DNA from 4 places in the Lysinibacillus sp. genome. Region 3 is predicted to be linked to each of the others. Evidence: riboswitches for the same ligand, from Rfam matches in the RefSeq annotation. Region 3 holds a riboswitch; each other region holds the start of a gene.

What was found. A riboswitch is a leader RNA that binds a small molecule or an ion and turns the genes downstream of it on or off. The one in region 3 is predicted to bind thiamine pyrophosphate.
Region 1: it holds a riboswitch for thiamine pyrophosphate, as region 3 does, so the genes downstream of both, thiT (energy-coupled thiamine transporter ThiT) here and thiC (phosphomethylpyrimidine synthase ThiC) in region 3, are expected to answer to the same signal.
Region 2: it holds a riboswitch for thiamine pyrophosphate, as region 3 does, so the genes downstream of both, RT445_RS09910 (ABC transporter substrate-binding protein) here and thiC (phosphomethylpyrimidine synthase ThiC) in region 3, are expected to answer to the same signal.
Region 4: it holds a riboswitch for thiamine pyrophosphate, as region 3 does, so the genes downstream of both, thiM (hydroxyethylthiazole kinase) here and thiC (phosphomethylpyrimidine synthase ThiC) in region 3, are expected to answer to the same signal.

What each region holds. Positions count from the first base shown of each region.
Region 1 is NZ_DAMDAY010000014.1:15,472-20,372, forward strand. It holds gene RT445_RS05430 (SbcC/MukB-like Walker B domain-containing protein) at 1-2,189, shown strand, start outside; gene RT445_RS05435 (hypothetical protein) at 2,230-2,352, opposite strand; gene RT445_RS05440 (magnetosome magnetite crystal formation protein family) at 2,408-2,731, opposite strand; TPP riboswitch at 2,859-2,966, shown strand; gene thiT (energy-coupled thiamine transporter ThiT) at 3,086-3,646, shown strand; gene map (type I methionyl aminopeptidase) at 3,928-4,683, shown strand; gene RT445_RS05455 (hypothetical protein) at 4,712-4,901, opposite strand, start outside.
Region 2 is NZ_DAMDAY010000036.1:9,004-13,904, reverse strand. It holds partial or broken gene RT445_RS09915 (DNA gyrase/topoisomerase IV subunit A) at 1-1,668, shown strand, start outside; TPP riboswitch at 1,797-1,907, shown strand; gene RT445_RS09910 (ABC transporter substrate-binding protein) at 2,065-3,060, shown strand; gene RT445_RS09905 (thiamine-binding protein) at 3,061-3,351, shown strand; gene RT445_RS09900 (ABC transporter permease) at 3,351-4,124, shown strand; gene RT445_RS09895 (ABC transporter ATP-binding protein) at 4,099-4,848, shown strand; gene RT445_RS09890 (TatD family hydrolase) at 4,838-4,901, shown strand, end outside.
Region 3 is NZ_DAMDAY010000025.1:13,935-18,835, reverse strand. It holds gene RT445_RS07860 (AEC family transporter) at 1-902, shown strand, start outside; TPP riboswitch at 981-1,095, shown strand; gene thiC (phosphomethylpyrimidine synthase ThiC) at 1,236-3,014, shown strand; gene RT445_RS07850 (catalase) at 3,133-4,638, opposite strand.
Region 4 is NZ_DAMDAY010000004.1:38,157-43,057, forward strand. It holds gene thiI (tRNA uracil 4-sulfurtransferase ThiI) at 1-732, shown strand, start outside; gene RT445_RS01905 (alpha/beta-type small acid-soluble spore protein) at 878-1,096, shown strand; gene thiE (thiamine phosphate synthase) at 1,168-1,809, opposite strand; gene thiD (bifunctional hydroxymethylpyrimidine kinase/phosphomethylpyrimidine kinase) at 1,799-2,623, opposite strand; gene thiM (hydroxyethylthiazole kinase) at 2,611-3,378, opposite strand; TPP riboswitch at 3,460-3,558, opposite strand; partial or broken gene mbcS (acyl-CoA synthetase MbcS) at 3,749-4,901, shown strand, end outside.

The DNA.
Region 1 (4,901 bases), on a different contig from region 3:
TGCAACTATTGTTAAAAGAACAGGATAGATACCGAGCAAAGGAGCAGGAGATTGTTTTAGCAGAACAAGCGGAGCGACTTGTGCCACTTGAACAACAATGTATTGATTTACGTGCTGAACTGAACTTAAAAGAACAAACATTTCAACAGGCTCAATTTAAACTTCAACAAACAAAAGAGCAGCTACAACGGGCACAAGAAAAGTATCAGATTGAAGAGGCGAAAGAGCCTGAACGTCAACAGATGTTGCAGCAGGAATTGCAATTACAGACTTTATTGCCTAAATTTGAAGCCTATGAAAACAATGTGCAGCAGCTGCAAATAGCAGAACAATATGTCGAAACAGCAAAACAGGCAGTAGCTGATAATCTTATGTTATTGGAGAAAGAACAAGGGCAGTTACAGCAATTTTCTCAAACGATGGAACAATATGAAAAACAGGTTGAGCCATATGAAAGCTACTTAGAGCAGTTACCGAAACTTCGTGAGCAGGTAGCATTAATAAAACAAGTAGACAAATACAAAGGGGCTGTAGAGTTAGCTAAGCAGGACGTAGCCACTTCTGACATTCACTATCAGGAGAGTAAAAAGGCTCTACAATTATTAGAGCAGCGTTGGTTGACAAGTCAGGCTAGTATTCTGGCTGAACAGTTGAAGGACGGGGAACCTTGCCCTGTATGTGGCAGTTTGACACACCAGCAAACACATAATGAGCAACAGGAAATGATAGAGCTCTCTGAAGTCGAAGTGTTAAGGGCTAAGGCTTCTTTAGATGAGCGTAAGTACCTAGAAAAAGAAGCGCTCTTGTCATCTGCGCAACAGCTTTATCAAGAAACCTGTCAGCAACTAGAAGAGCAGCACATTACACAGCAAGACCATGCACAGCTCATCTCTACATTAAACAACATAGAGCAAGAGATTGCGACATTAAAAATTGTTCATCATCAATTAGCAGATATGCGATTAAAACTTAAGCAGCAACGTGAGAGAATAGAGCAGCTACGAACTAAACAGATGAACTTAGAGCAATATTTAGCTGAGCAGTTGAAAGAAATGACAAGACTGCAAGCAGTTCTTGAAGAACAGCTTAAACATATGCCAAACCATTTACCAACCTTGCAGCAATTACAGCAACAGCTTACAGATATCAGTAAACAAAAAATGGATTTGCAAAAAAGATGGCAAGAGAGTCAAGACGAATTGCATAGCGCGAAGGAAGCAACAAGTAATGCAAAATTGACGATGGAAATAGCCAAACAAACTTTTGAAGAATTACAACTCAAAATGAATGAAAAACGTCAGCAATTCTCAGCAAGCATGCAGGAGATAGGCTTTGACAGCTACGAGGAATATACAGCTGCCAAACGGAGTTTATTGCAAATAGAGACCCTTCGAAAAGCTTGTAGTGACTATGCTTTACAGGTACACACATTGCAAATCCAAATTACTGAAGGGGCTATGTATCTTCAAGGAAAAGAGCAACAAGATTTAGTGTCCATGGAAGCCAAAGTAGAACAACTTCGTATATCTTATGAGGAAGCATTTAAACGTTTACAACAGTTGAGAGGTTTTGCTCAAGCTTGCCAAGGTTTTATTGAAAGAGTAGAAGAAATAGCGAGGGAGCTTCATTTACTTGAGCAAGAAGCGGGAAGAGTAAAGGAGCTCTATGGATTATTAAACGGCCAAAATTCGAAAAAGCTATCTTTTGAGCGCTATATTCAAATTAATTACTTAGACCAAATTACTGAAGCTGCCAATATTCGCCTTTATCATTTATCAAATGGTCAATTTGAGCTCAGACGTTCAGATAGATTGGAAAAGCATGCGAAACAAAGCGGACTAGGTCTTGATGTCTACGATGCCTATACCGATCAACTACGAGATGTCAAAACATTATCGGGAGGCGAAAAATTTAATGCCTCATTAAGCCTTGCCTTAGGAATGGCAGATGTAATTCAAAGCTTCCAAGGTAATATTCATATTGAAACGATGTTTATTGATGAGGGCTTTGGTTCGCTTGATGAGGAATCATTAAATAAAGCAATCGATACATTAATTGATTTACAGGATTCTGGTCGCATGATTGGCGTAATCTCTCATGTGCCTGAATTAAAATCTGCAATGCCAGCGGTTTTACATGTAGAAAAGACATTAAATGGCCATAGTCAGACATACTTTGAAGTGAAATAAGTGAAAGGCGTATTTCCGAAATAGGGAATACGCCTTTGTTTTATTTTTTTCGAGAAGTGGCTGTAGGAGTTGTTCCTTTTTTTGCAGCCATTACTTTTTTGACGATAGGAATAACAATAGGTGCCAATTTTACAGCAGTTTTCACAACGTTTGATACTTTCATTAAAAAACAGCTCCTTTTACAATTATTACTACCTGTTTCGCTTAAAATTGAAACATTAACGTATTACTCGAACAGCCTGAATAATATTCCATATGACAATACCAAGTGAGACAATGGCATAAACGGCAAATGAAACTAACCAAACAACCATCACAGTATTATTACTTGACGTTGGATCTAATCTTAATGTAGAAAAAACAAAGACAATAAAAAATAGGATGCCAAAAACAAAAGGAATTAAATGAGAGACAAGTGCACGAATTGAATGTCTTTTTACATCACTATCTTTCGTTACAAAGTAAACAATTAATGGGACGATAAAAGGGGCGAAGAAAATACTAAGATAACTAAAGGCAGATAAAATTTTTTGGTTCTCCATAGTTGTACCTCCTTTTTTAATATTTACGCATGAAAAACGGCAAAGTTTCAAAAAAATAATGTATGGAAGAGGTTGTAATCATCCAATCCTTTGCGTACAATGGGATTGTTCAAATAAATTCAGATGTAACGACCACAAGGGGAGCTGATGATGTCAGCTGAGACTGGGCACGTAATGCCTTGACTCTTTGAACCTGTAAGTTAACACTTGCGTAGGGATGTGGATAGAAACCGACACTTGTACGATGTCAGGCTCTGTCCTGGCATCGTTTTTTCATTCTTTAGGAATAAAAAAGATGTCTGCATTTCTATTCCTGCTCTTGTATCCTACATCGGAACAAAGGAGAGAATATGTATGGACAAAAAAAGACTATTAATGCTTGTGGAGATTGCGATATTTGCAGCGATTGGCCTTGTGCTCGATCAAGTATCCTTTAAAGTATGGGCACAAGGTGGCTCTGTTAGTCTTGTCATGGTGCCTATTATGTTAATTGCATTTCGTTGGGGCTTAGTTGCTGGGCTAACAACGGGATTACTTGTGGGTGTTATGCAAACCATGTTTGGTGCTTATATTGTGCACTGGCTTCAAGGATTATTGGATTATGGTGTTGCCTTTACAGTTGTAGGATTAGCAGCTGTTGTACGTGGACCTGTGTTGGATGCTGCAAAAAATATGAACAAAACGAAAATGGCACTTTACATTATCATAGGTACTGTTTTTGCAGGCTTTTTACGATACACAGCACATACAATTGCTGGAGCTGTATTTTTTGCAGAGTATGCGGGTGATCAAAATGCATGGATCTATTCTATCATTTATAATGGTACATATATGTTGCCAGCAACCATTTTAACGGCAATTGTAGGGGTGCTTTTATTCACAGCCGCTCCACAATTAATGCAAAGAAAAGCATAATAAAAGTTTCCTCAAATGATTTATTGTAAAAGGGTATAAAAGCTTTTCGTTCTATACTACTTGATGATATTCGCTTTCGCACAGAATCATTAGCAAAATTATCAACTTTTTTCAACAACAAGCAAGTCCCTTCACTCATGTGAAGGGACTTTTGGTCATGAATAGCTCTTTTAGCACTTTGCATTGTAGGAAAGCATACAATATTTAAAGCGTTTATCGTTATACGCATAAAAAGTTATGTTATATTAAAGAATAGATATTAGATGAAAGGGACGTTATAAATGATTGTAAAAACGCAAGAAGAGATTGAAGCTTTTAAAAAAATTGGACGCATTTGTGCCGAAATTCGTGAAGCCATGAAAGCAGCAACAAAACCAGGTGTTACAACACTTGAGCTAGATGAAATTGCTGGCCGCATGTTTGCAGAGGCTGGTGCTATTTCTGGACCTAAGGGGGAATATGATTTCCCAGGATATACATGTATTAGTGTCAATGAAGAAGTGGCACATGGTATTCCAGGAAAACGTGTTATTCAAGAAGGGGATATTGTGAATATCGATGTTTCTGGGTCTTTAAATGGATACTTTGCAGATACTGGCATTTCATTTGTTGTTGGTGAGGGTTATGAGGACAAAGAAAAACTATGCCGAGTTGCTAAAAGTGCTTTTGATCGAGCAATGACAAAGGTTAAAGCTGGGTCTAAATTAAATCAAATAGGTAAAGCGGTTGAACGAGAGGCGAATGCTAATGGTTTAACTGTTATTATGAATTTAACAGGACATGGCTTAGGTCAATCTTTACATGATGAGCCTAATCATATTTTAAATTATTATGATGCGTGGGATTCTACGATTATGAAAGAAGGAATGGTGCTTGCTGTTGAGCCATTTATCTCAGCAAAAGCAGAGCATATTGTAGAAGCTGGTGATGGTTGGACATTTGTTACACCTGATAAATCGCTTGTAGCTCAAATTGAACATTCAGTTATTGTCACTAAAGATAAACCAATTATTTTAACTTCCTTAGATGAAGAATAGGATATAATTTAAAATCCTGCTAACCAATTTATTTTTGGTGGGCAGGATTTTTTTTAATAAATAAAATACCAACAAAGAGAACACCACATAAAAATAAGGCGGCAGTTGTTACAAGAAGCTCATCAAAACCATTATGTAAAGCGATTCCTAAATAAGCCCAAATAAAAACACTCGGATACATGGTATCAAAGTGATGAAAGCGGATATGTAGTGCAATA
Region 2 (4,901 bases), on a different contig from region 3:
GAGCAAATTGTTATCACAGAATTACCATACGATGTCAATAAGGCGAATCTTGTGAAAAAAATTGATGAGCAACGCGTAGATAAACGTCTTGAGGGGATTGCGGAAATTCGTGATGAATCTGATAGAACTGGCTTACGTGTTGTCATTGAACTGAAAAAGGATGTACCAGGACAAGGAATTCTTCAATACCTATTTAAAACAACGGATTTACAGGTAGCATATAATTTTAATATGATTGCCATTCATAATCGTCGTCCAACAATGATGACCTTACCATTATTATTGGATGCCTATATTGCCCATCAAAAAGAAGTAGTCACGAACCGTTCCATTTACGATTTACAAAAGGCGAAGGATCGTTCCCATATCGTGGATGGGTTAATTAAAGCCCTTTCCATTTTAGATGAAGTGATTGCAACAATCCGTTCTTCTAATGATAAAAAGGATGCCAAGCTTAATTTACAGGCGAAGTTTGATTTTACAGAGGTACAGGCAGAGGCGATTGTCAGCTTGCAATTATACCGTTTAACCAATACAGACATTACAGAGCTTCGACAAGAACAGGACGAGCTAAATAGGTTGATTGCTAAGCTAGAGGGGATTTTACAAAGTGAGGCAAAGCTTGTACGTGTCATTAAACAAGAATTGCTTGATATTAAGAAACGCTTTACAGAGCCTCGTCGCTCAAGAATTGAGCAAGAAATTGAAGAGATTAAAATTACCTTAGATGTTCTTGTACCAAGTGAAGAGGTTGTCGTAACCGTAACGAAGGATGGCTATATTAAACGTACTTCGACACGTTCACATGCCGCCTCAAATGGTCAGGATTTTGCGATGAAGGATTCGGATTACTTATTGTATGAAGCAACCTTAAATACACAGCACCATTTACTCCTATTTACAAATCGAGGCAATTATATTTATCAGCCTGTTCATGAGCTGCCAGATATTCGCTGGAAGGATCTTGGTCAGCATATTTCAAGTATCGTGCCAACGGGTGAAGATGAGTCAATTATCGCTGTATATGGCTTTGAAACATTTGATCAACCAAATACGTACATCTTCACTGCGACAAAGGATGGTCAAATTAAACGCTCTCCACTTGCCGATTACGCGGTGACACGTTATTCAAAACCAATTAAAACGATGAATGTGAAGGCTGGCGATGCCATGATCTATGCAGCGTTTGTGACGGATGACGTGGAATTGATGTTAACAACAGATACGGCTTATTCAATTCGTTTCCCAATGGAGGAATTACCAGTAACAGGTGTAAAAACAGGCGGAGTAAAGGGCATTACGCTAAAAGATGGGGAAGCCTTAGTCGGTGTGAATGTGCTACAACCTGATCAAACGCAATATGTTGTCATTGTGACACAGCGTGGGGCTGTTAAGAAAATGAATGTCGCAGAGGTTGAAGTAGCCAGTCGTGCAAAACGTGGTCTAAAAGTATTAACAGAATTAAAAGCAAATCCGCACCGCATTGTGGCCGTTATTCAAGCAACAGATGAGGAGCAAATTGTTATTGAAACAGAAAAAGGTGTGCAAGAGGTGTTAGATGTCCAAGCATTGACTCGTGCTGATCGCCATTCCAATGGATCGTTTAAAGTGGATATCGCAACAGATGGGGCTATTTCCCATGTTCTAACGACCCAAAAGGAACAATAACCAAGCTTTTTTAACGCCCAGTCTCTTTTGTGAGCTGGGCTTTTTTTGGTGTAAAACGGTTAAACCAAATTAGTACCTTGTCTTTTAAGAGTAACTATGGGTATAATAATCAACGAAAAGTTCATAGCGAAAGAATGTAGGGGGGCTAGTAGTTGCTAGCTGAGATTGTGTCCGATAGACGCTGACCCTTTGAACCTGATTTGGCTCGTACCAGCGTAGGGAACATCTATTCAAAAAAGCAAAGTTTTGAAGATTGATTGCAATTTACGTCTGGGAGGAATCCTAGGCGTTTTTTTATATTTTCAAACACCTCTTGCCCATCGTATTTACGCTTTCTTTCTGGTGACACGCATTCCTTTATGAACACTTTCATATTACAAACTGGGAGGACCTAGCATGAAAAAATGGTTATTTATTCTATTGGCTGCACTTGTAACATTAGTGGGCTGTAGTGACAAGGAGGACAAGCAGGCAACTGATAAGCTAAAAAAGGTGTCAGTAGTACTGGATTGGACTCCGAATACAAATCATACAGGGCTGTATGTCGCGAAAAAGCTTGGTTATTTTGAGGAACAAGGCTTAGATGTTGATATTATGATGCCAGGGGAAGCGGGAGCAGATCAGCTTGTAGCTTCTGGTAAGGCAGAATTTGGGGTAAGCTATCAGGAAGGCATCACACAGGCACGTGTCCAGGATGTACCACTTGTTTCGATTGCCGCCATCATTCAGCATAATACATCGGGCTTTGCTTCGATTGCTTCTAAAGGGATTACCTCACCAAAGGATTTCGAAGGTAAAACTTATGGCGGTTGGGGAGCCCCACTAGAGCAAGCGGTACTCCAATCGTTAATGCAAACAGAAAATGCCGATATTAATCAATTAGATATTGTCAATGCAGGTGATTTAGATTTCTTCACGATGATGGAAAAAGATATTGATTTTGCGTGGATTTATTATGCATGGACAGGTATTGAGGCAGAGCTTCGTGGGGAAAAGATTAATATGTTGTATTTAACGGATTATAGTGATCAGTTGGATTATTATACGCCTGTTTTGGCTACTAATGAAAAAATGATAAAGGACAATCCTGATGTTGTAAAAGCCTTTGTTGCAGCTGCTTCTAAAGGTTATGAATACGCAATCGAGCATCCGAGTGAGGCTGCAGATATTTTACTAGAAGCGGCACCTGACTTAGATAAAGAATTAGTGCATAAAAGTCAAGAATGGTTAGCTGATAAATATCAGGACGATGCGAAGCAATGGGGAGAGCAAAAGCTTTCTGTATGGGAAAACTATGCTAATTGGATGTCTAGCAACAAGGTATTAGAGGGCGAGTTTGATGCAAAGCAAGCCTTTACGAATGATTTCTTACCTAAAAAGGAGGCCAAATAAATGGCAAATTCATTAATCAGTGTCCAAATTATCCCGAAAACAGAGAAATATGAGGATGTCATTCCTTATGTGGATGCAGCCATTGCTGTGATTGATGCATCTGGTGTGAAATATGAAGTACATCCGCTAGAAACGACGATGGAAGGTGAGCTGTCAACATTGCTTCAACTTATTGAGAAAATGAATGACAAGATGATAGAGCTTGGTGCTATTAATGTGATTACACAAGTGAAAATACTCTATCAGCCAACTGGTATTACCATGGATACATTAACGGAGAAATATCAGTAATGAAACAAGCGTTTCAAAAGGGAAGGACGATCATCTTTATCGCCTTCCTCTTATTCATCTGGGAACTAGTCGTGCATGTGGCTGAAGTTCCCCATTGGCTTCTACCTGCACCAAGTCGTATTCTGATGGAAGGCTTTCAATCGTATCCAACCTTTTTACCACATGCTTTGGCTACGGTGCAATTGGCCATATTAGGTCTTGCTATTGGTATTGGTTGTGGATTAACGGTAGCTATTGTGTTGCATCGATTTTTGTTTATTCGGGAGTTGTTTTATCCGATTTTGATCATGTCGCAAAATATCCCAATACTTGTCTTAGCACCGCTGCTCATAATATGGTTTGGCTTTGGCTTATTACCAAAGCTCATTATTATTTGCCTTGTGTGCTTTTTCCCGATAGTCATTGCGGCCATGGACGGATTTCGTCAAACTTCACCTGAATTAAAGCACTATTTTGCGATGATTGGTGCGACAACTTCGCAAACTTTTTGGAAATTGGAATGGCCGCATGCATATCCTGCTATATTTTCAGGCGTTAAAATCGCTGCTACATACAGTGTCATGGGTGCTGTCATTGCAGAGTGGCTTGGTGCGAAAAAGGGTATTGGCGTATATATGACCTTAGCTCAATCCTCCTTTCGCACGGATCGTGTATTTGTCGCGATTTTTGCCATTGTTTTGTTAAGCTTACTGTTGTTTAGCAGTATACGATTTATAGAAAAAATCATGGTGAAGGGGAGAGGCAACCATGCTCAGCATTCAAAACATCAGTAAATCCTTTGATGCCCTGCAAGTCCTTGAAGATCTGTCCTTTGAGGTTAAGGATGGCGAGTTTGTAGCTATTGTGGGTCCTTCAGGAAGTGGTAAAAGTACGTTGTTTCAATTAATAGGTGGTGTCTCTTCAATCGATCATGGGGCCATTTTATTAAATGGAGAGGATTTACAGCAAAAGAGAGGGACGATTGGCTATATGCCCCAGCAGCCTTGTCTATTGCCTTGGCGTACCATCTTAGAGAACGTTACCATCGTGGAGGAATTACAGCGTAAACCAAACGTCGAACGTGCCAAGGAATGGCTAGAAAAGGTTGGTCTTGGGTCCTTTATCGATGCCTATCCAAATGAACTGTCAGGCGGCATGCAACAGCGAGTCTCCTTCATACGTGCCTTAGTTAGTGATAAGCCCATTTTATGCTTAGATGAACCCTTTTCGGCGCTAGACGAATTTACGAGATTGGAAATGCAGGCATGGCTTTTATCTATCTGGGAAGAGTACCGGAAATCTATTCTATTTGTTACGCATAGTATAGAAGAGGCTCTCTTTTTGGCAGATCGAATATTAGTCTTAACGAAAAGGCCTGCAACGGTTAAAAAGGAAATGATCGTACCGTTTGCTAGACCTCGCCGAGAGGAAATTCGTCATTCTGCTGCATTTACAGCCTTAAAGCAACAATTATTTATGTATTTACAAGAAGAAAAGGGTGATATGCATGCTGATTGATGCTCATATTCATTTAGATCAGTATAAAGATGAGGAGATTCCAACTTTGCTAG
Region 3 (4,901 bases):
AAATTGTTGCACCTATTTTAGTGTTACTTATAGTAGGTGCTATCTTACAAAAGAGATTTCGCTTTAATTTAAAAGCGTTGTCTCAGCTTATTACATATTGCTTTATGCCAGCAGCTGTTTTTGTAAATTTATATGAGACGAGTGTAGAGCTGTCTGTACTGGCAGAGGTCGGATTGTTTATTGTGCTTTTTATTGGGAGCCAAATGCTACTCAGTCACCTTTTTGCGAAGTGGCTTGGTTTAGTTAAAACAGAGGCAGCAGTTTTTAAAAATAGTGTTGTGCTCATTAACTCTGGGAACTATGGCATTCCGGTAGCTCAAATGATTTTTGTAACACAACCTATTGGTGTAGCGATTCAGGTCATCCTTGTAATCTTTCAAAATATGACAACTTATACATATGGTTTGTATAATTTAATTTCCTCTACCAAATCAGGAATGACGATTATTAAAGATTTTTTTAAAATGCCCATCATTCATGCGTTGATTATTGGTGTAGCCATGAACTATTTTAATATCGGTATTCCACAGTTTATTAAAATACCAATAGACCATGTAGCAGATGGCTTTATTGCTGTGGCACTAATCACGTTAGGTGCGCAATTATCGCAGCTTGAAATCAAATCTATGTTTAATAAAACGGTTTTCGTCAGCTGCTTCACACGTTTAATTGTCGGACCAGCCGTAGCTTTAGCCATTATTTTTTTATTGGGGTTAGATGGAGTTGTCGCTCAATCACTATTTATAGCCAGTGCTTTCCCGACATCCCGCAATAGCTCTAGTCTAGCATTGGAATACGATGTGGAATCGGCAACAGCTGCCCAAACTGTTTTATTTTCAACTATTGTCAGCTGTATAACGGTAACAATAGTGATTTATCTTGCGGACGTATTATTTGCTTAATCAATAGAATATTAAAAAATAATGAATGGAAAACTTCCATCTCATAGTAATATCTGCTACACTAGCATCAAACTAAATAGTATTAACTAGGGGAGTCTGATGAGTCAGGCTGAGAGGGAAACGCTTAGAGGTTTCTTGACCCTTTGGACCTGATCTGGCTCATACCAGCGTGGGAAAGTTAAGAAACTATTGCATAGTATGTGTATGCAATTTCAACCTTTACATTCGTGGCCGGATCCAAATAATTATTTTGGATTCGGCCTTTATTTATTTGTTAGGGTGAGCTAGATCCGGTCCTTGTAACAAAAAACATTTAAGGGAGAGAAGTAGCTCATGTCAGCAATTAGTGAAAAGAACATTACGATTATGTCTAGCTTTGAAGGAAGCAAAAAGGTGTATGTTGAAGGTTCCCGTCCGGATATTTTAGTACCAATGCGAGAAATTGCATTAAGTCCGACAACAGGAAGCTTTGGAAATGAAGAAAACGCCCCTATTCGAGTATATGATACGAGTGGTCCCTATACAGATCCATCTTATCAAGTAGATATTACAAAAGGTTTACCTGCCTTACGAAGTGGATGGATTCAAGAGCGAGGAGATGTAGAAGCATATGAGGGCCGCTCTATAAAACCGGAGGATAATGGTTTTCGTCGTGCAGATGATCCGCGTAATCATGAAAATGTCTTTCCTGAATTGGCAAGAAAGCCTTTACGAGCAAAAAAAGGGAGAAATGTAACGCAGCTGCATTATGCAAGACAGGGGATTATTACACCTGAAATGGAGTTTGTAGCGATACGTGAAAATATGGATCCAGAATTTGTCCGATCTGAAATTGCAGCTGGGCGCGCTATTATGCCTTCTAATATTAATCATCCAGAGGCGGAGCCAATGATCATCGGTCGTAACTTCCATGTGAAAATCAATGCCAATATTGGGAATTCCGCGGTATCGTCTTCTATAGCAGAAGAGGTTGAAAAAATGACATGGGCAACACGCTGGGGTGCTGATAATATTATGGATCTTTCAACAGGTAAGCATATTCATACAACGAGAGAATGGATTATTCGAAATGCAGCGGTACCAGTGGGGACAGTGCCAATTTATCAAGCATTGGAAAAGGTAAATGGCGTAGCAGAGGATTTAACGTGGGAAGTTTACCGTGATACGCTTATTGAGCAAGCCGAGCAGGGTGTAGATTATTTCACGATTCATGCAGGTGTACTATTACGCTATGTTCCCCTTACAGCTAATCGTGTAACGGGAATTGTATCTCGTGGTGGTTCTATTATGGCACAGTGGTGTTTATATCATCATCAAGAGAATTTCCTTTATACTCATTTTGAGGAAATCTGTGAAATTATGAAGACTTATGATGTTGCTTTTTCTTTAGGTGATGGCCTACGTCCAGGTTCAATTGCAGACGCCAATGATGAAGCCCAATTTGCAGAGCTTGAAACACTAGGTGAACTAACACAGATTGCGTGGAAACATGATGTTCAAGTGATGGTGGAGGGGCCAGGTCATGTACCGATGCATCTGATTAAAGAAAACATGGACAAGCAATTAGAAGTTTGTAAGGAGGCGCCTTTTTATACGTTAGGTCCACTTACAACGGATATTGCTCCAGGCTATGACCACATTACATCGGCTATTGGGGCAGCGATGATTGGCTGGTTTGGGACAGCAATGCTCTGCTATGTGACACCAAAGGAGCACCTTGGCTTACCTAATCGCGAGGATGTTCGAGTGGGAGTAATTACGTATAAAATAGCGGCACATGCGGCAGATTTAGCGAAGGGGCATCCTGGTGCACAACGCCGAGATGATGCACTATCAAAAGCACGTTTTGAATTCCGCTGGCGTGATCAATTCAATCTATCTCTCGATCCAGAAAGAGCGGTGGAGTATCATGATGAGACTTTGCCAGCAGAAGGAGCAAAAACAGCACACTTTTGCTCTATGTGTGGTCCTAAGTTCTGTAGTATGCGAATTTCACAAGATATTCGAAATTATGCTAAAGAAAAAGACTTGAATACGACAGAAGCGATCCATCGAGGTATGAAGGAAAAGGCAGAGGAATTTAAAAAAGCGGGTAGTCAGATTTATCAATAATGTAAAAAGGCTTGTGTTGTAGTATCGACACAAGCCTTTTGTGATTAAAAAACTCCATGTGAGTGAAAAATTCACATGGAGTAAAAATTGGATTTGGATATCAATAATAAGTGGAATATTAAACGTTTGTTGGTTGTTTTACATATGGGTTTGTAAGATCCATACCTTCTAATGAAAGACCCATTGCTTTTGCTACACCTTCACCATATGCTGGATCTGCTAAATAGCAGTGAAGGATGTGACGGCGCTTGATGAATTCTTCAACAGAAGCCATATCATTTGCCGTATTTTCAAATAGACGTTGTTGCTCTTCTGCCGTCATAAGTCGGAATAGTTTACCTGGTTGTTCAAAGTAATTGTTGTCGTCTTCACGGAAGTCGTGAATACCTGCATGACCATCGATACGTAATTCAGGCTCTTTATAGTCTAAGTTATGCTCCCATTCACCATAGCTATTTGGTTCATAACCTAGTGTTGAACCAAGGTTGCCATCAAAACGCATTGCACCATCACGGTGGAAAGTGCGGAATGGACATTTCGGTGCGTTAACAGGAAGCATATAGTGGTTAACACCGAGACGATAACGCTGTGCATCTGCATATGCAAAGATACGACCTTGTAACATTTTATCTGGTGAGAAGCTAATACCAGGAACAATATTAGACGGTGCAAATGCAGCTTGTTCAACTTCTGCAAAATAGTTGTCCGGGTTTTTGTTTAACTCAAACTCACCCACTGGAATTAATGGGAAGTCTTTTTTATACCATACCTTTGTTAAATCAAATGGGTTGTATGGTAGCTCGCGAGCTTGCTCTTCAGTCATTACCTGAATGTACATTTTCCATTTAGGGAAATCGCCTTTTTCGATTGCTTCATATAAATCACGTTGTGAAGATTCGCGGTCTTGACCAATGATGTCATTAGCTTCAGCGCCAGTTAAGTTTTTAATGCCTTGCTCTGTACGGAAGTGGAATTTAACCCAAACACGTTCATTATCAGCATTGATAAAGCTATACGTATGAGAACCAAAACCATGCATATTGCGGTAACCAGCTGGAATACCACGGTCAGACATTACGATTGTCACTTGGTGAAGTGCTTCTGGTAATGAAGTCCAGAAATCCCAGTTAGAATTAGCGTTTTTCATATTTGTACGTGGGTCACGTTTTACCACGTGGTTTAAATCTGTGAAGTGTAATGGGTCGCGGAAGAAGAATACAGGTGTATTATTACCTACTAAATCCCAGTTACCTTCTTCTGTATAGAATTTAAGAGCAAAGCCACGGATATCGCGCTCAGCATCTGCCGCACCACGTTCACCTGCAACTGTAGAGAAACGTGCGAACATTTCTGTTTTTTTGCCAATCTCTGAGAAGATTTTAGCTTTTGTATATTGAGTAATATCATGCGTTACAGTAAAAGTACCAAATGCACCTGAACCTTTTGCGTGCATACGACGCTCAGGAATTACTTCACGGTTGAAATTTGCTAATTTTTCAACTAACCATACATCTTGAAGTAAAAGAGGGCCACGTGGACCTGCTGACATAGAGTCATGGTTACTTACTACTGGAGCGCCACCTGCTGTTGTAAAACGACGGCTACGATCATTTGCGTTTGTCATATTAGTTTACCTCCTGAAAAAAATGTGAGTCAAACTCTTCATCTATAACTATAACAAATATAAAATAGAATTGCTAGTACATTATAATAATTATCGTTAAAGAATTTATATATTTAAGTATAAACTATAAATATATGCGCTATACAGAAGTAATATACATAGTTTTTCACTTGAATTTTGCTTAGCTAATCTCAATTTGTAAAGTAATAAAGAGAAATGACTGCGTTAAAAATATCTTTATTGAAAATAAAGTGAGCTAATTG
Region 4 (4,901 bases), on a different contig from region 3:
TATATGATGGCGCAGGTCATTCAAGGTGCGGGTGGGATGCCTGTAGGATCGAATGGAAAATCGTTATTAATGCTATCTGGTGGAATTGATAGTCCTGTCGCAGGTTATTTAATGATGAAGCGTGGCGTACGTTTAGAAGCTATTCACTTCTTTAGTCCACCATATACAAGTCAAAACTCATTAGAGAAAGTAAAGGTACTTGCAAACGAACTAACGAAATTTGGTGCTAGTATTCGATTACATGTCATTCCTTTTACTGAAATTCAAGTACTTATTAAAGAAAAAGTACCTTCTAATGTTTCGATGACAACAACACGTCGTATGATGTTAAAGGTGGCTGATCAAGTACGTGAAGAGATAGGAGCTCTTGCAATTGTGACAGGGGAAAGTCTGGGACAAGTAGCAAGTCAAACGCTAGAAAGCTTGACGGCTATCAATGCTGTAACGAATACGCCTATTTTACGACCATTGATTTCAACAGATAAATTAGAAATTATCGATATTGCAGAAAAAATTGGCACATATGAAACATCTATTCAGCCATTTGAAGACTGCTGTACAATATTTACACCTGCCAGCCCAAAAACAAAGCCAAAGCTTGAAAAGGTAGAGCATTATGAAAGCTTCTCTGATTTTGATGAACTCATCGAGCGAGCAGTAAAAAATCGAGAGGTCTACATTTTCCCTAAAAAAGAAGAACAGCAACAAGATAAGTTTGCAGATCTATTATAAGGTATCTACAGCCGTTTCAAAGTCAATTTTGAGACGGCTTTTTTATGTTATTTTATCTATGCCATTAGAGGTACAATTTACCTCTAAAATTTTTGTATTAAAAATCTAATATCGCACATTCTATATTCACAAGGAGGTGAGAGACATGGCTTCAAACAACAACCGCAGTTCAAACCAGCTTGCAGTGCCTGGTGCACAACAAGCACTTGATCAAATGAAATACGAAATTGCACAAGAATTTGGTGTTCAATTAGGAGCTGAAGCTTCAGCTCGTGCCAACGGTTCCGTTGGTGGTGAAATCACTAAACGTCTTGTACAAATGGCAGAATCTCAATTAAAAGGTATGCCAAACAACAACCAATAAATGCTGACTAAGCATTTATAAACTTAAAACCAGTGACCGTAAAAAGGCACTGGTTTTAGTTTGTTTAAAAATCAACCATTTATGCGTGTCACAGACCTTAACGTATTTACTGTATGCTTAATATCTATACTTTCACAGATAGCTGAAATAACAGCAATACCATCTGCCCCAGCTTGAAATACGGCGTATGCATTGGTAGGGTTAATTCCACCAATCGCTACAATTGGTAATTCAGGATAGAAATTGTGAGCTTGCTGCAAAAAATTTGTACCACATGGTGATTGTGCATCCCGTTTTGAAGTTGTTGCAAAAATCGGACCAATACCTACATAATCTGCTTGATGGATAATGGCTGTTTCTAGTTCGTCCTGGGAATGCACAGAAACACCAAGAATCATATTACCAATTTTTTTACGTGCTATGCTAACATGTAAATCATCTTGTCCGATATGAACACCGTCCGCACCAAGTCGTAATGCAAGTTCGACATCATCATTGACAATAAAAGGAACGTTATATTGTTGACATAGTTTTTGACATTGACGTGCAAATTGTTCATAGGCAAATCCAGTTAATGCATGGGAACCTTTTTCTCGAAATTGAAACATGGTAATTCCAGCTTGCAACGCTCTCTCTAGTACATGAAGGGGATTCTGATGACTAACATTGCTTGTGCCCATAATAAAATAAAGTTGTAAATCCTCACGTTTCATAAATCAACACCTCACAGGAATCCTTATGCAGTTGATAAGCAAAATGATTTGTTGGTCCATAACCATGACCAATAGATAAATCATGTAAAATTGCTAATTGAATAAATTTTTTAGCTTCGATAATTGCCTTATCCATCGCAAAACCTTGACCAAGAAAAGCAGTGATTGCTGCTGAAAATGTGCAACCTGTGCCATGGGTATTGGACGTTTGGATACGTGGAGTTTGCATAGAAAAAGATTTACCGTTTTGAAAAAATACATAATCAATAGCAAAATTTGGATCTGCTAAATGGCCACCTTTAAGAATGACGCAATGTACACCTAATTGAAAAAAAACTTGAGCTACTTCACGTATATCTGAAACATCATGTATTTTTCTCCCTGTCAGAGCCTCTGCTTCAGGGATATTGGGGGTAACGATCGTAGCAAGTGGTAGTAGAGAAGAGCGCATTGCTTCAATAGCTTCTTGCAGTAATAAGCTTTCTCCACCCTTTGCAATCATTACTGGATCAACAATTAGTGGGATGTTTTGATTATGAATCATATGTGCGATAGCTTTAATAATATCAGAGGAATAAAGCATCCCTGTTTTAATTACAGCAATTGAAAAATCTTCGATTAAAGCTTGAAATTGTTTTTCAACAAAGGAGTGATCAATAGGGAAAACTCCTGACACACCCATTGTATTTTGTGCTGTCAAAGCTGTAATTACTGAAGTACCAAACACCCCTAATTCCTGAAATGTTTTTAAATCAGCCTGTATGCCTGCACCGCCACCACTATCTGAGCCTGCAATCGTCGTTACAATATGCATGAAGCTTCACCATCCTTCGATAGGCGATAAAGAGCATTTAGTAAAGCTATTTGGAAATCACCAATATCTGATGTAAACGCTGACGCCAGTACCGCAGCTTTTTTATAGTAAGTTAATGTGTCCGCTAATTGTCTGTATGGATTATGGCCTGCAATATAGGCGGCACCGCAAATAGCACTAAGTAAACAGCCTGTCCCTGTTACCTCGGTCATTTGCATATTCCCGCCATTTATCCATTGGCTATCCACACCATCTGTTATAAAATCTCGTTCTCCTGTTATGATAACAATGCATTGATAATGTTGGGCTAATAAAATCGCCTCTTCTTCTAAAGCAATGGAGCCATTCCCACTATCGACACCTTTTTGTTGCCAGTCAACATTGGCTATTGCTGCTAGTTCCCCAACATTACAACGAATGACCGAAAAATGTACTTCCTCAAGCAAGTATCGTACCGTTTCTTTTCGATAAGTAGTGGCACCAGCACCGACAGGATCTAAAATGACTGGAATTCCAAGTTTATTGGCCATTTTGCCTGCTAACAACATTGATTCTTTAGTTCGATCATTGAGTGTACCGATGTTAATTAACAAGGCTTGAGCGAGTGCTACCATTTCCTCTACCTCACGGCTATCATCGGCCATAACCGGGGAAGCGCCTATTGCTAATAAACCATTTGCTTGGAAATTTGCTACCACATAATTTGTAATACAATGAATCAGTGGTTGCTGTTGACGGATTGTTTGAAATATCATCGTAGTCCTCCTTTATGGATGGACGTAAGCATGCAAAAAAGGCTCTTTTTGTGTAAAAATGCACGAAAAAGAGCCTTTCATCAATAGATGTTTATTGCTCCCTACGTCAGTATTAACTAACAGGTTCAAAGGGTCAGGTTTTACCTTCTCAACTCTTGACGAGTCCCCCTGCAATCTTGCTTTTAGTTGACCAAAATGTACCATACTTTTCAATTGTATTCAATAGCAAGTTTACCTATCGACAAAATGTGACCGATGCCATATAGCAGAGTATGATAGTTGTCATGACTTTTCCAAAATTAAGCGCAAACCATTGAAAATGCTGAAAAAAGAGTTTTATAATGTGTCATAGCAAAAGGGGGCATTTGCCATGAAGAGACAAGATTTAGTTGCACCAGAATGGTATAACATAACAGATGAAATTGAAAAATATGCTCAAGATACAACAAAAAATGCATTAATTATTTACGAGGAAAATAAGGATGTACAATTTATTACATATGCATATTTACTTGAAAGGGCAAATCAAGCTGCACACGTATTCACGATGCAAGGTTTATCAAAAGGTGATGTGATTTTAGTGATGGTACCTCGTTCAGTGGAAGCATATATTGTATATATTGCAGCATTGAAAGCTGGATTAACCATTATTCCGAGCTCAGAAATGCTAAGAACTAAAGACATTGAATATCGCATCAAGCATGCGAATGCTAAAGGAATTGTTGCTTACGAGCCTTATATTGATCAATTTGATCAGGTGAACAATTTACAAGGAATGCAACAATTTGTTATAGGGAAGGCCCATGAACCTTGGCAACCACTTTTAGAAAAAATGCGCATTCAACCTACAACTTACATAAGTTCTTCTCCAACAAAAAGTACAGATACTGCATTCTTAGCTTATACAAGTGGTACAACAGGAAACCCAAAAGCAGCTGTACATACTCATAGCTGGGGCTATGCACATTTACGAACAACAGCACCACACTGGTTAGGTGTGCAAGAAGATGATATTGTTTGGGCGACAGCAGCACCAGGTTGGCAAAAATGGATTTGGAGTCCGTTTCTAGCAACATTAGGGAGTGGTGCTACTGCATTTGTATATAAGGGGAAATTTGATGCATCTACCTATCTAAGGTTACTCGAAAAATTTAAAATAAATGTTTTATGTTGCACACCTACAGAATATCGTTTTATGGCAGCACTAGAACATTTACATGAATTCGATTTAACGGCACTTCGTCAAGCTGTATCAGCAGGAGAGCCTTTGAATAGCGAGGTCATTAACGTATTTTCGAAGACTTTCGATTTGCAAGTCCGAGATGGCTACGGTCAGACGGAAAACACATTACTTGTTGGCACAATGGTTGGAATGGAAGCTAGAATTGGTTCTATGGGAAAACCAACTCCTGGCAATAAGGTTGAAATTATAGACGATTTCGGTAACCCTGTTACTGTTGGAGAAGTTGGCGATATTGCTGTTCATCGCACCACTCCCGCACTGTTTAAAAAATATTTAAATG